3 regions of the Vibrio algivorus genome follow, and region 2 is predicted to be linked to each of the others. Evidence: predicted binding sites of a transcription regulator. Region 2 holds the regulator's gene; each other region holds the start of a gene.
What was found. The regulator PurR, encoded in region 2, represses purine synthesis genes. The targets are predictions, from matches to a motif close to TNANGNAAACGTTTNCNTNA.
Positions count from the first base shown of each region.

Region 1 (4,133 bases), on a different contig from region 2:
CATATTGATGCATGAGATTTACTATTCACGAGCGTTTGTATGGCTTGTGTCTATTTTGGGTTTAAATTCTGTTTTTTCAGTGTATTTTGGTTTTTTGATGCGAGGTTTTTATGTTTTTTTAGTTTTTACCTCTGTATTTGTGCTTTTTATTACACTTTAGATGGCTGCTTTTCTTGTTCCTTTCTTTGGTTTTTTATTAGGCGGGGTTGTTTAAGTTGTTGTTTATTATTTGTTTTTATGTTTTTTGACTGGTAATTTACTTTTTTTTATTAAATTTGACACTTTCAGGGAACTTATTGCAATCTTTAGGTGCGAATCAGGTGTAGCGCTTGTTGGCTCGATGTTAACGAGCGATAAAATAAAAAAAGAAAGGAATCCCAAAGGGAATTTCAAATTAATAAAAGGCAGTGGATTATTATGAAAAAATCGCTTTTAGCTCTTGCTGTATCAGCAGCAGCATTCACAGGCGCAGCAAGTGCGGCTGAAATTCTAAAAACAGATGAAGCGTCAGTTGATTTTTATGGTCAATTACGTACCGAAATGCGTTTTTTAGATAAAGATGATTATAGTGCAGATCTTTCTACAGGCTCTTCGCGTGTAGGTGTAGATGCTAAATATAATGTAACAGATAGTTTTGGCGTTTTAGGTTTAGTCGAAGTTGGTGTTCCTTCAAATGATGATGGTAATGATGTTACAGTACGCCGCCACTTAATCGGTTTTGCTACAGATTTTGGTACTGTACAATTCGGCCGTGATTGGACTACTTCGGATGATCTAGGTGGTACAGATTATTCTTACTTCTTCGGTGGTACAGGTAACTTATACGGTCAGTTAAATGGCGCGCTTGCAGAGTCCCAAATTAAATACTCTCTTGATCTTGATAACTGGTGGGTTAAAGCAACTTATGGTTTAAATGATGACTCAACTAATCAAGATTTAGCTGAAGGTTTTGTGGGTGCATCTTTTGGTGCGTTTAGCTTCCATGCGGGTGGTGGTTACAACCGTAATCATGAGTATGGTGCTAGTGCAACAAGAAGTATTGATGTAAGCAGTACTTATTATGAAGCAACAGGTGTATTTGACGTTACTGATGCTTTACAATTAAGTGCTACATATTACGGTTCGCAAATCGATGTTGAAAATACTGACTTTGATGTTGACCAAAATGCAATTTCTGTTGGTGGTTACTGGACATTTGTTGAAAAGACCTCTTTGTACGCAGGCTATGAATATGTGAAACAAGATGCTGGTGACTACGGTGATGAAGATGGTAACAATGCCTTTGTTGGTGTTGAATACAAGTTTGCTAGCTGGGCTCGTGTATTTGCGGAAGTTGGTTATGCTGACGGTGCGACATTAGGTTTTGTTGATGAAAATGATAACCTTGTTGGGCCTACAACAGCAGATAGCGAAACAAACTTCGGCCTTGGTGCTCGCGTTTACTGGTAATCAAAGATTAAAGTTATGCTAATATCAAAGCTCGGTTTTTACCGGGCTTTTTTATTTTTTAAATAAGGGATGTATATGAGTAAGAAGTTTTTCTCTGCAGTAGGCTGCATTGCATTATTAGCGAGTCAATTGGTCCATGCTGAAGTTCAAATCCCAATTCCAGATAGTGTTAACCTACTGGTCGTTAATTCTCTCAAACCTAAAGTTGAAAAGGGCGGCTTGTTTGGAACTGATACTTTAATTTTGCCTGATGGTGAAAACCAAATTGTATTTAAGTTTCAACCCGGTGTAATGGAAAATGATACCTTACGTCGAGTATACAGTGATGTTATCGTTGCGAAGTTTACGGCTCAAGATGATGAATTGACATTTGTATTGCCAGAGTATCGAGATTTGAACCAAGCTCGTAATGAAATTAATGATTTTGAATGGTCTTTAGTCGATACTCAGGATAACGCTATTGATGTTAAAAAAGAGCCGTTATCAACGACAGGCGTTCAGCTTGGCCGCAACTTTATTGAAGATGTGATGGATTACAACATGCGAGGTGGTGTTGCAGCGATAACTACAGGATCTGTGGTAGCAAAGAGTTTACCAATGAATACTCAAACTAAGCCCGATAGTGAAAATATCTCTCAATTGAAAGCTTGGTACTTGAAAGCAAATGAGCAAGAACGAAAAGATTTTCAAATTTGGTTAATTGACCAAAAATAATAACCAAAATAGATGATGAAAGAAGCGGTCAGTGTGTCGCTTTTTTTCATTGAAAGCTCTGTGTAGTACTTTATTTTATGGGCAAACGGTTGCTATTCGGTGTCATATTGCTGCAATCTAATTTGATGGCTACAATTCAAATTCCTGTTCATAACCTACATAATCTCTATGAAATTCCCCGGCCAACGTAAATCTAAACACTATTTCCCTGTTGATGCTCGTGATCCGCTTGTCAGTCAAGCTCAAGAAAGTAAGCGAATGTCTCGTACTCATATTATCGGTATTGATCAAACTTTGGTTGATATAGAGGCGAAAGTAAGTGATGAGTTCATCGAAAAATATCAATTGAGCAAAGGGCACTCCTTAGTTATTGATGATGAAAAAGCAGAAGCATTATATAACGAATTAAAGGAATATGATCTCGTTACTGATGAATTTGCAGGTGGAACAATAGGGAATACATTACATAATTACTCCGTACTAGCTGATGATAAATCAACCTTATTAGGTGTGATGAGTAATAGTATTAAAATTGGCAGTTATGGATATCGCTACCTTTGTAATACTTCTAGCCGTATGGATTTAAATTATCTACAAGGCGTAGAAGGCCCAATTGGTCGTTGTTTTGCATTAATTAGTGAGAACGGTGAGCGAACCTTTGCAATTAATGAAGGAAAAATGAACCAGTTATTACCAACCAGTATCCCTGAGCATATTTTTGAAAATGCTTCAGCCTTAGTATTAACTGCCTATTTGGTACGTTGTAAAGCGGGTGATCCTATGCCTGATGCAACAATGAAAGCGATTGAATACGCAAAAAAATATGATGTTCCAGTGGTTCTTACTCTAGGAACTAAATATGTGATTCAAGATGATCCTGAATACTGGCGTAATTTTGTTGAGCAGAATGTTTCTGTTTTAGCAATGAATGAAGAAGAAGCTGAAGCTTTAACTGGAGAACATGACCCTTTATTAGCCTCAAATAAAGCGCTAGATTGGGTTGATTTAGTATTATGTACTGCAGGCCCTGTTGGATTATATATGGCTGGCTATACCGAAGAAGAAGCAAAGCGATCAACAAGTTTGCCTTTATTACCTGGCTCGATTGCTGAATTTAATCAGTATGAATTTAGTCGCCCAACGATTCGTTCTCAATGTAAATATCCAATTAAAGTGTACTCTCATATTGCACCTTATATGGGCGGTCCTGAGAAAATTAAGAATACTAATGGAGCCGGTGATGCGGCATTATCTGCGATATTGCATGATATGGCGGCTAATAAATATCATAAAGAAAATATCCCTAATTCAAGTAAACATGAATATCCATTTTTGACTTATTCATCTTTTTCCCAAGTATGCAAGTATGCTAATCGCGTAAGTTATGAAGTATTAGCACAACATTCGCCACGTTTATCTCGAGGCTTACCAGAGAAAGAAGATAGCTTGGAAGAAGCATACTGGGAAAGATAATACCAACTATACCCAAGTAACTTCAAGATGCGAGTTTCAGCAAGATTAAAACAAGTTTTAGGCAAGGCAAATTGAATATGATCATAGCTATTCTATCTCTATTTAATTTAACGCAGCATAAAGCTTGTTTTAGCTTGCCCTTCGGGAGCTTCATCCAAGCCTCTTCTTTTTTATAATAGAAAGGCTGCGTCATATTCGTTCGAAAGGTAATTACATTCCTGTACGAATCTTTCTTGTTTAAAGACTTGGATGACAGCTCTGAATTCTGCATCTTGAAGTCACTTGGGTATCAATGAATTAGATGACCAGAAATTGGGTATAGAAAGAGGCGAATAAAAAAGGGAGCTAAATGCTCCCTTTGTTGTTAATAATTAAATTATTATTTGATTAGGAAATCATCAATTGATTTACCTGCATCAAGAGCTTCTTGAATTGCAGAAGGCGTACGACCTTGGCCTGTCCAAGTCTTACGCTCACCATTTAAAGTATATTCATAT
Region 1 covers NZ_BSPV01000009.1:442,270-446,402, forward strand. The annotation lists gene QQJ93_RS14370 (porin) at 418-1,449, shown strand; gene QQJ93_RS14375 (DUF2057 family protein) at 1,525-2,163, shown strand; gene QQJ93_RS14380 (inosine/guanosine kinase) at 2,332-3,636, shown strand; gene QQJ93_RS14385 (H-NS family histone-like protein) at 4,016-4,133, opposite strand, start outside.
Region 1: QQJ93_RS14380 (inosine/guanosine kinase) is a predicted target of PurR. The motif match lies at 2,241-2,260, and genes of this name have one in related genera.

Region 2 (4,133 bases):
AGAATAAGAAACCAACCGCAAAAGCGACATGAGGTAATGCGAGTATAGGGGATAAAAGTTTTTCAATTCGCTGCCATGAATGGCTTCCCCAATAGGCTTGCAAAATAGCAAAGGTCATTATGACGGCAATCACTGTACTGACAACCGCGATCATTATGGTTTGTAAGAGAGAACGCTCAACCCCCGGCCAACTGATAGCTGAAATAAATCCATCCAAGGTAAAGATATTTAGACCAAGCGGCGGAATGAAACCAAAAGCAGGGATTACCATGCCTAACACCCCCGGAAAAAGGGGGAGAAAGCAGATCAAAATCACCAGTAAATAACCGATGCTTAGCATACGTCTTTGCTTGCTTTGCATGAGCGCCCTTAATTCGTTGTTATTGGCTATATCGCTCAATCCAAGCCTGTTCTAGTGCGGTTTGCCAACTAGGGTGAGGCTCTTCAATTGAGGGAAATAACATCGTTTTTTGAGCACTGCCTGTTAAGTATTTGGTTTGCAATACTGATGGGTCTCCCCAGACATTGATATCACCTTTACGTGATTGTGCTTGAGGGTTGAGTAGAAAGTTAATTACGACTAATGCCCCTTCTTTTGCATTAGCGTTCCATGGGATGGCAAGAAAATGAATGTTAGACAATGCGCCATTTTTCCATGCATAGGTTTTCGTTGTTGGGGCTAACTTACCGCTTGCTTGGGCTGAAAAAACTTCATTTGGGTTGAAGGTAAGAGCAATATCAATTTGATCATCATCGAGCAATTGCAGCATTTCAGGTTGAGTGGTTGGGAATTGGCGGCCTTGTTGCCATAAATAAGGTTGAATAGCATCTAAGTAATCCCATAAAGGTTGAGTTACTTGAGTAAATGAGTCTTCATCAACGGGCTTAGATAGCGCGCTCTTTTCATCAGAAAGTTCGATAAGTAAGGCTTTTAAAAAGCTAGTGCCATGAAACTGAGGTGGCTTAGGGTAGGTAATACGCCCAGGGTGGTGTTTTGCATAATCGAATAATTGTTGTGCTGACTGTGGGGGTGTCGGTAACTTTTTCTGATCATGAATATAGACTAATTGACCCACCCCCCACGGCGCTTCTAATCCTTCTGTTGGTTCAGAAAAATCATTAGTGACAGGGAGACTAGAGTCGACTTTTTTCCAATTTGGCAAGCTTGAAACGAAAGGGCCGTAGAGTAATTGGTTATTCTTCATTGATTTGAAATTTTCACCATTGATCCACACCATATCGACACTACCACCAGAATGTTTTCCAGCAGTTTTTTCAGCGAGCAGGCGAGTGGTGGTTTCGGAAATATCAGTGACCTTAACGTGGTGAAGTTCAATGCCATACTTTTGTTTTACTTGCTTTGCTACCCAACGAAGATAGTCATTAATCTCTTGGCTACCACCCCAAGCATTAAAGTAAACATCTTGTCCTTTTGCTCGTTGTTCAACTTGTTGCCAATCTAACTGGCTAATGGAGATATCTTTAGCAGAAGAAAGCAGTGGCAGAGTGATCAAAATGAAGCTAAGTAGCAGACGTTTCATGTATATCCTTATACAAAGTTAGGTATATCAATATAGACAGATGATCCGCCTAAAAAATTTCAATAAAAAAACCAACGACATCAGCGCTGGTTTAGTTATTCGTTACTCGGCTAAGAATACTACTATTTCAATGTTTTTACCGAAGAGCGTTCAATAATCTCAGGGAACATCTCAAATGTCTGCTTAGCATGATTTTTATCTTTAATACGCTCTAATAAAATCTCTACCGCATTCTTACCTAGACGACGTTTTGGCTGGTGAACTGTCGTTAAAGGTGGTGAGAAGTAAGGTGAAATATCAATGTTATCGTAACCAATAACCGAAATATCTTCTGGTACTTTCATGCCTTTTTCTTGTAAGCGGCTCATTAAGCCGAGTGCCATAATATCGTTAAAGCAGAAAACGGCGGTTGGTTTTTTCTCCATAGCAAGAATTTTATCTGCAGCGATCACGGCGGTATCACACTCAAAGTTACCTTCAAGTAACCACTCTTCTGGAAGCGTTAAACCGTCTTCCGCTAATGCGCGTTTGCAGCCAGAGATGCGTTCTTTACAGGCAACTTTTTCGAAGTGACCACTTAGACAAGCAATATCTTTGTGACCTTGAGCCATGAGGTAACGAGTTGCTAAATAGCCACCTTCTTCAGAGTTATCGATGATCTTATCTGCTTGAGAGCTTTCTGGGCCCCAATCCATGACGACCTTAGGAATATCTGGGTGACCATCTAGCATCTCTTGTAAATCAGCATCTAAGTCTGAACACATCACTAAAAGGCCATCAACACGTTTGCCAGCTAACATACGAATATAATCACGTTGTTTATCTGCACGGCCACCAGTATTACAAAGGATCAGAGTGTAACCTTTGCGGTAACAATAGCTTTCTACGCCATCTACTACTTCGGCAAAAAATGGATTAGTTGACTGCGTTACTAACATACCAATGGTGCTAGTGGTATTGCATTTCAGACTACGGGCAACAGCGCTTGGGGCATAATTCAGTTCTTTCACTGCGGCCATGACTTTTTCTTGAGTTGCTTCTGCAACAAAACGAGTCTTATTGATGACATGTGACACTGTGGTGGTAGAAACACCTGCAATACGTGCGACATCTTTAATTGTAGCCATAGTGAATTTCCTTTATGCCGACGTCTTCGCCGGATTTATTCTAATCTAAAAAGATAAAAGTCGCCTTTAATCAGCGACTTAATTTTATTCTGTATTTTATGAACTACGATTTTAGTCTTAAATGCCATGACTGACAATCAGATATGGCATTTTTATGACAAAACAAATACCGCACGTTAGCAGCAACGTTATCGATTGCTCGCGTATTATCTCGTTACTCTAACGTTGTAGCCGTACCGGAATTCTTCTGGTTACTTAGTGTGTCGCGTAAAGAAGACCACCATCGACCAAGCTGCTCATACCAATAACGTTCACTTTGCTCTAGATATTTCGCTTGTGGAGAATATTTATCCCATGGCTGTTTAATATCATCAAAAGCTAAGTAATTGGTCGGTGCAGGGATAGGTTCAAGTCCTGCTTTGTTAAACTCACCAATAGCACGTTTCATGTGACTGGCAGAGGTGATCAGTACCATACGTTTATCAGCAACAAAACCTGCCGCTTGATGCGCTTCATCCCAAGTATCTTGAGCACTTTCTAATAGAATGATATCGGATTTTGCTACGCCTAATGAAACAGCAACATTCGCCATCATTCGTGCATTACTTACCGATGTGCCACCGTTATAACCAGACAAAATTAATTTTGCTCCAGGGTAGAGGTGTAAAATACGAATACCTTCCGCAAGACGCATCAAACCATTGCGAGATAGTTCCGAAGTTGCTGGAATATCGTTATCAACAATATGGCCACTTCCTAATACCATGACATAGTCAATGGCGCCATCTACTGGCACAAAAGCTTTATAAGCACGCTCAGTTGGTTTCAATAATGAGGTCGAAATGGGTTGGAAAGAAAATAGAAAGATCCCCATTAAAGAAACAAAAGTGAATAAGCACCCTAAGCCGCGTTTGTAGGTGAACATAATAAGAAATAAGCCAATAAAACCTATAATCAACAAGGCAGGCAAAGGCATAAGCAGAGCACCAATTAATTTTTTCAATTCAAACATTTTAAATAGTCCAAAAATTCATCATTCAGCAGGTAAAACGGAGTAATTGCTTTATTCCTGTAATTGCTGTGACAGAATACACGCAAAATTCAGTTATCTTAAATGAAAAAAAATGGACAATGATCGAAATTTCGATGATATCGCGCATAAATTCGCCAAAAACATCTATGGTTCCGATAAAGGCGATATTCGTCAAGTGATCCTTTGGCAAGATATTGAGCAAGCTTTAGACCGTTTACAACAGAAAAAAGACGTTCTATCTGTATTAGATGCAGGAGGCGGTTTAGCTCAAATGTCGCAAAAAATTGCTCAGTTAGGGCATCAAGTCACGTTGTGTGATATTTCCAGTGAAATGTTGGCGTTAGCTAAGCAAAATATTGATAATAATGGATTATATTCACAATTTCGCTTTGTTCATTCTGCTATTCAACATCTCGATGAACACTTAAGTGA
Region 2 covers NZ_BSPV01000004.1:247,583-251,715, forward strand. The annotation lists gene QQJ93_RS06865 (ABC transporter permease) at 1-361, opposite strand, end outside; gene QQJ93_RS06870 (ABC transporter substrate-binding protein) at 381-1,541, opposite strand; gene purR (HTH-type transcriptional repressor PurR) at 1,664-2,668, opposite strand; gene elyC (envelope biogenesis factor ElyC) at 2,883-3,680, opposite strand; gene cmoM (tRNA uridine 5-oxyacetic acid(34) methyltransferase CmoM) at 3,793-4,133, shown strand, end outside.

Region 3 (4,133 bases), on a different contig from region 2:
ATTGATATCTTGCGCGGTTTTCACGGCGTCTGGCGTAATGGTGGCAAACTTATCCGCAACTTCAAGCCACTGATCGATTTTTAATGTCTGCGCAGTATTTGAAATATCCGTCAACATCTCTGGGTACTTATCAACCACCGTATTCACCGTAGAAGTGAAGCTATAAATGGTATACCCCAAATAAAAAATCGACGCTGCTAATACCGCCTGAATCACCATTCCAATACGAGCCATTGTTTATTCCTTAATAACAAAATTACATTCAAAGTATATACTCAAGTGACGTCAAGATGCAGATTTCAAAGCTATCATCCAAATCTCTTTTCTCGATAAAATAAAACCCCCAGCACTTTCATGCTGAGGGTTAACATTATTTCTATAAACCAGACTCAATTAGCCTTCAAATATCAACCTTTAAATACCGGCAAAATATCAAGCATGGTCAAGAAGTGGAATACCGCAGTCGCAACACCAAAGAGTAAAACTGCATATGGAATCAATTTACCACCTGCAACCACAAAACCCTGCTCTGCCCCTTTACGTTGACGAGCTTTCAACACAAGTAATGCTGGAATAATACAAGTCCATACCGTTGCCGCCGCACCTGCATAACCAATAGCTAAAATAAACCCAAATGGGAACAATAATGATAGCACTAACGGTGGCATGAAAGTGGCCGCCCAGGTTTTAGTACGACCTGATTTACTACGATTATCAAAATGGAAAAGGTCAGCAATGTAATCGAATACCCCTAAACCTACCCCAATAAATGACGATAAAATTGCAGAAACCGAGAAAATATTAATCGCTTGAGAGACTTTATCTGATGCAACCACGGTACCTAACACACCCAGTAACACATCAACATTACCACCTTGCTCGATCACAGGGCCAAATGAATCACGTGATAAATGACCAAAAATACTCACCAACCAAATCACATACAAGAATAAAGCAATCGAAGTACCACCTAGAATCGCATATTTAGCTTTACGTTCTTCGCCATAATAAGCACGCATTGAAGCAACAGAGTGATGATAACCAAATGAGGTTAAAGCTATCGGCAGCAACGCCATGGCATATTTAGCGTATTCCCCTTGTTGGTTTGCCACATCCATTAATAAAGAGAAATCAACATGAACGGTTAAGCCAAACACACCAAAAACAAAGCTTAGCAGCATGGTACAAATTAGTACCACTGAAATACGATCCACCGCACGTGTTGAATGCCAAACCACGCTAGAAGCAATAAACACAAACAAGACCGATGCAGTTTTACTTTCAAGCCCTAGTGAGCCTTGCAAAATTAACCCAAACGATGTGGTGTAGGCATAAAGTAAAATTCCACCTACAAAATACACAGTTAAGTTATTAAAGGCATTCACCTTCTCACCCAATAGATCAGATGTCACCGTGTTAAACGAAACATTCAAATCATAAAGCTTAAATGCTTCTAGCAATAACCAACCCGAAACCGTCATCACCGCCATGGTTAAAGCAATGGCCAGTACAGACCAAACCGTCCATGCGCCAGCTCCAGCACTCGGCAACCCAAGCATACCTGCACCAACACAGACACTTGCAATAATACAAGCGCCACCCACCAATGAAGGCTGCTTTGTTGTTGTCGCTGTTGTAACGGTAGTCATAATAAATTCTCTTTACGCTAAATTAAGCCAGTACACCTTGTACCTCTTAAAAACAAACAAGCATCAAGCAAAGAAAATAGGAAGTTAGCCGAAAACGGTATTCAAAAAGAAAGGCAACCAAGTTCTGTCCTGATGTATGCGCTCATAATAGCGACAACAACCAGACTAGTAAACTAGTTAGCTGATACAATATTGAACTTTTGTGATTTGACAGAAGATTTGCTCTATTTTTAAACAAGGGCATTAACTCCCCCTATTCAAGTTGATCTAAATCAACAAACACTAAGTTGCATTTAAAATACCACTTAAAGCCAATGCCCATACTTAATCGAAACGTTATGATGAGAACAGCACTGATTAATGGAGCATATTATGAGCTTACAATGTGGAAAAACAAACCTAACTCAAGATCAATTAAACCAACTAGAATCGATGCCGGCAGATCAACTTGCTGATTTGATTGAATCGACTCATCATCAATATATTCGAGAAACCGGGCCACAATTAATTGAAATGGCGGATAAACTGCTACGAGTACATGCTGAAGAGTCTGAGACCATTCAGAAACTAACACCATTAATTCATGCTTTAGTAAATGAACTCACACCACATTTATACAAAGAAGAGCAAATTTTATTCCCAGCGATTAAAGGCCTTGCCACACAAACACCGCAACAAACCTGCTTTGGTCACATAAGCAACCCAATCCGCGTAATGACCCATGAGCATAATGAAGCCGATCAAATTGTAGTGGCATTGCAGCAAGTGACTCAGAATTTTCAAGCTCCAGAAGAAGCCTGCCAAACCTGGCAACGTTGCTATAAAGTCTGTGAAGAATTTTGCCAAGATTTAATCAATCATATACACGTAGAAGATACGATTCTCTTTCCGACTGCGATAGAGTTGGCTGATTAAGCTGCAAAAAGATTGTAGATAGAATGCAAAAAACCCCAGATAACTGATTAAGTTATCTGGGGTTTCTTTATATATGGCACGCCCTACAGGATTCGAACCTGTGACCACCTGCTTAGAAGGCAGGTGCTCTATCCAGCTGAGCTAAGGGCGCTTTGAGTGGAGGATTATACGAGATGAATACGTTAGGTCAATGGCTTTATGGTGGATTATAGTTTAAGTGCTGAAAAAAAAGGCATTGCTGATTTCAGGCAATTATTCAGTCAGGTTTCCATTCTTTGGTAAAGATGAAAATAAACCTCATTAGCAAACGTTTGCGTTATGGATATTGATCACATAATTTGCGACAATACGCCGCGTTGTCTACTACTGCTAGTCTAATGAGGATCGTAAGGAAAACCATGACTGCTCAAATTATTGATGGAAAGTTAATATCTCAAACCGTTCGTTCGGAAGTAAAAGCTCGTGTTCAGGCTCGTGTTGACGCTGGTTTACGTGCACCAGGCCTTGCTGTTGTACTAGTAGGCAGCGATCCTGCATCTCAAGTTTATGTTGGAAGTAAGCGCCGTGCTTGTGAAGAAGTTGGCTTTGTTTCTAAGTCTTATGATTTACCGACAACCACCACAGAAGCAGAATTGCTTGAAATGGTTGAGCAACTTAACAATGACCCTGAAATTGATGGCATCTTAGTTCAACTCCCTCTTCCTGCTGGCATTGATAGCACAAAAGTTTTAGAAACGATTCACCCAGAAAAAGACGTGGATGGTTTCCACCCATACAACGTGGGCCGTTTATCTCAACGTATTCCTAAGCTACGTTCTTGTACCCCAAAAGGTATTATCACTCTGCTAGAGCGTTACAATATTGATACTCGCGGAAAACATGCTGTCGTTGTTGGTGCATCGAATATTGTTGGCCGTCCAATGACACTAGAGTTATTGCTGGCGGGTTGCACAACGACTACCTGTCATCGCTTTACTAAAGATCTTGAAAGCCATGTACGACAAGCAGACCTACTGGTTGTCGCTGTCGGTAAACCAAACTTTATTCCGGGTGCTTGGATTAAAAAAGGCGCGATTGTGATCGATGTGGGTATCAACCGCATGGAAAATGGCAAACTAATTGGTGATGTGGAATACGATGTCGCGAAAGACAATGCTAGCCACATTACTCCCGTACCTGGTGGCGTTGGCCCAATGACGGTAGCAAGCCTCATTGAAAACACCATGTACGCGTGTGAGAACTTTTCGAAGTAATTATTCTGAACAACAATAAAACATCCCTTATTGATATACATCTTTAATTGACTTTCTTATCCAGAGTTCAGGTTAATTAAAACTCACTCGCTTATAGCGATATATAAAGACAAAAAAGGCAGTGTGTTTAATACTCACTGCCTTTTATATTTCTATTTTATTCGTTGCTTTTCAGACTAATCTTTCGACTCAATCGCCGCTTGTGGCTCTGAAGAGGTTTGTGATTCAGGTTTAGTTTCCTTCCTTTTTACACCAAACAACTTCATTACGCCGACATAAAATAGCGGTACAAAGAAGATAGCCAAGAAGGTTGCAG
Region 3 covers NZ_BSPV01000009.1:316,674-320,806, reverse strand. The annotation lists gene QQJ93_RS13845 (hypothetical protein) at 1-234, opposite strand, end outside; gene QQJ93_RS13840 (aromatic amino acid transporter) at 408-1,649, opposite strand; gene QQJ93_RS13835 (hemerythrin domain-containing protein) at 2,022-2,564, shown strand; tRNA gene QQJ93_RS13830 (tRNA-Arg) at 2,639-2,715, opposite strand; gene folD (bifunctional methylenetetrahydrofolate dehydrogenase/methenyltetrahydrofolate cyclohydrolase FolD) at 2,963-3,817, shown strand; gene QQJ93_RS13820 (efflux RND transporter permease subunit) at 3,994-4,133, opposite strand, start outside.
Region 3: folD (bifunctional methylenetetrahydrofolate dehydrogenase/methenyltetrahydrofolate cyclohydrolase FolD) is a predicted target of PurR. The motif match lies at 2,864-2,883, and genes of this name have one in related genera.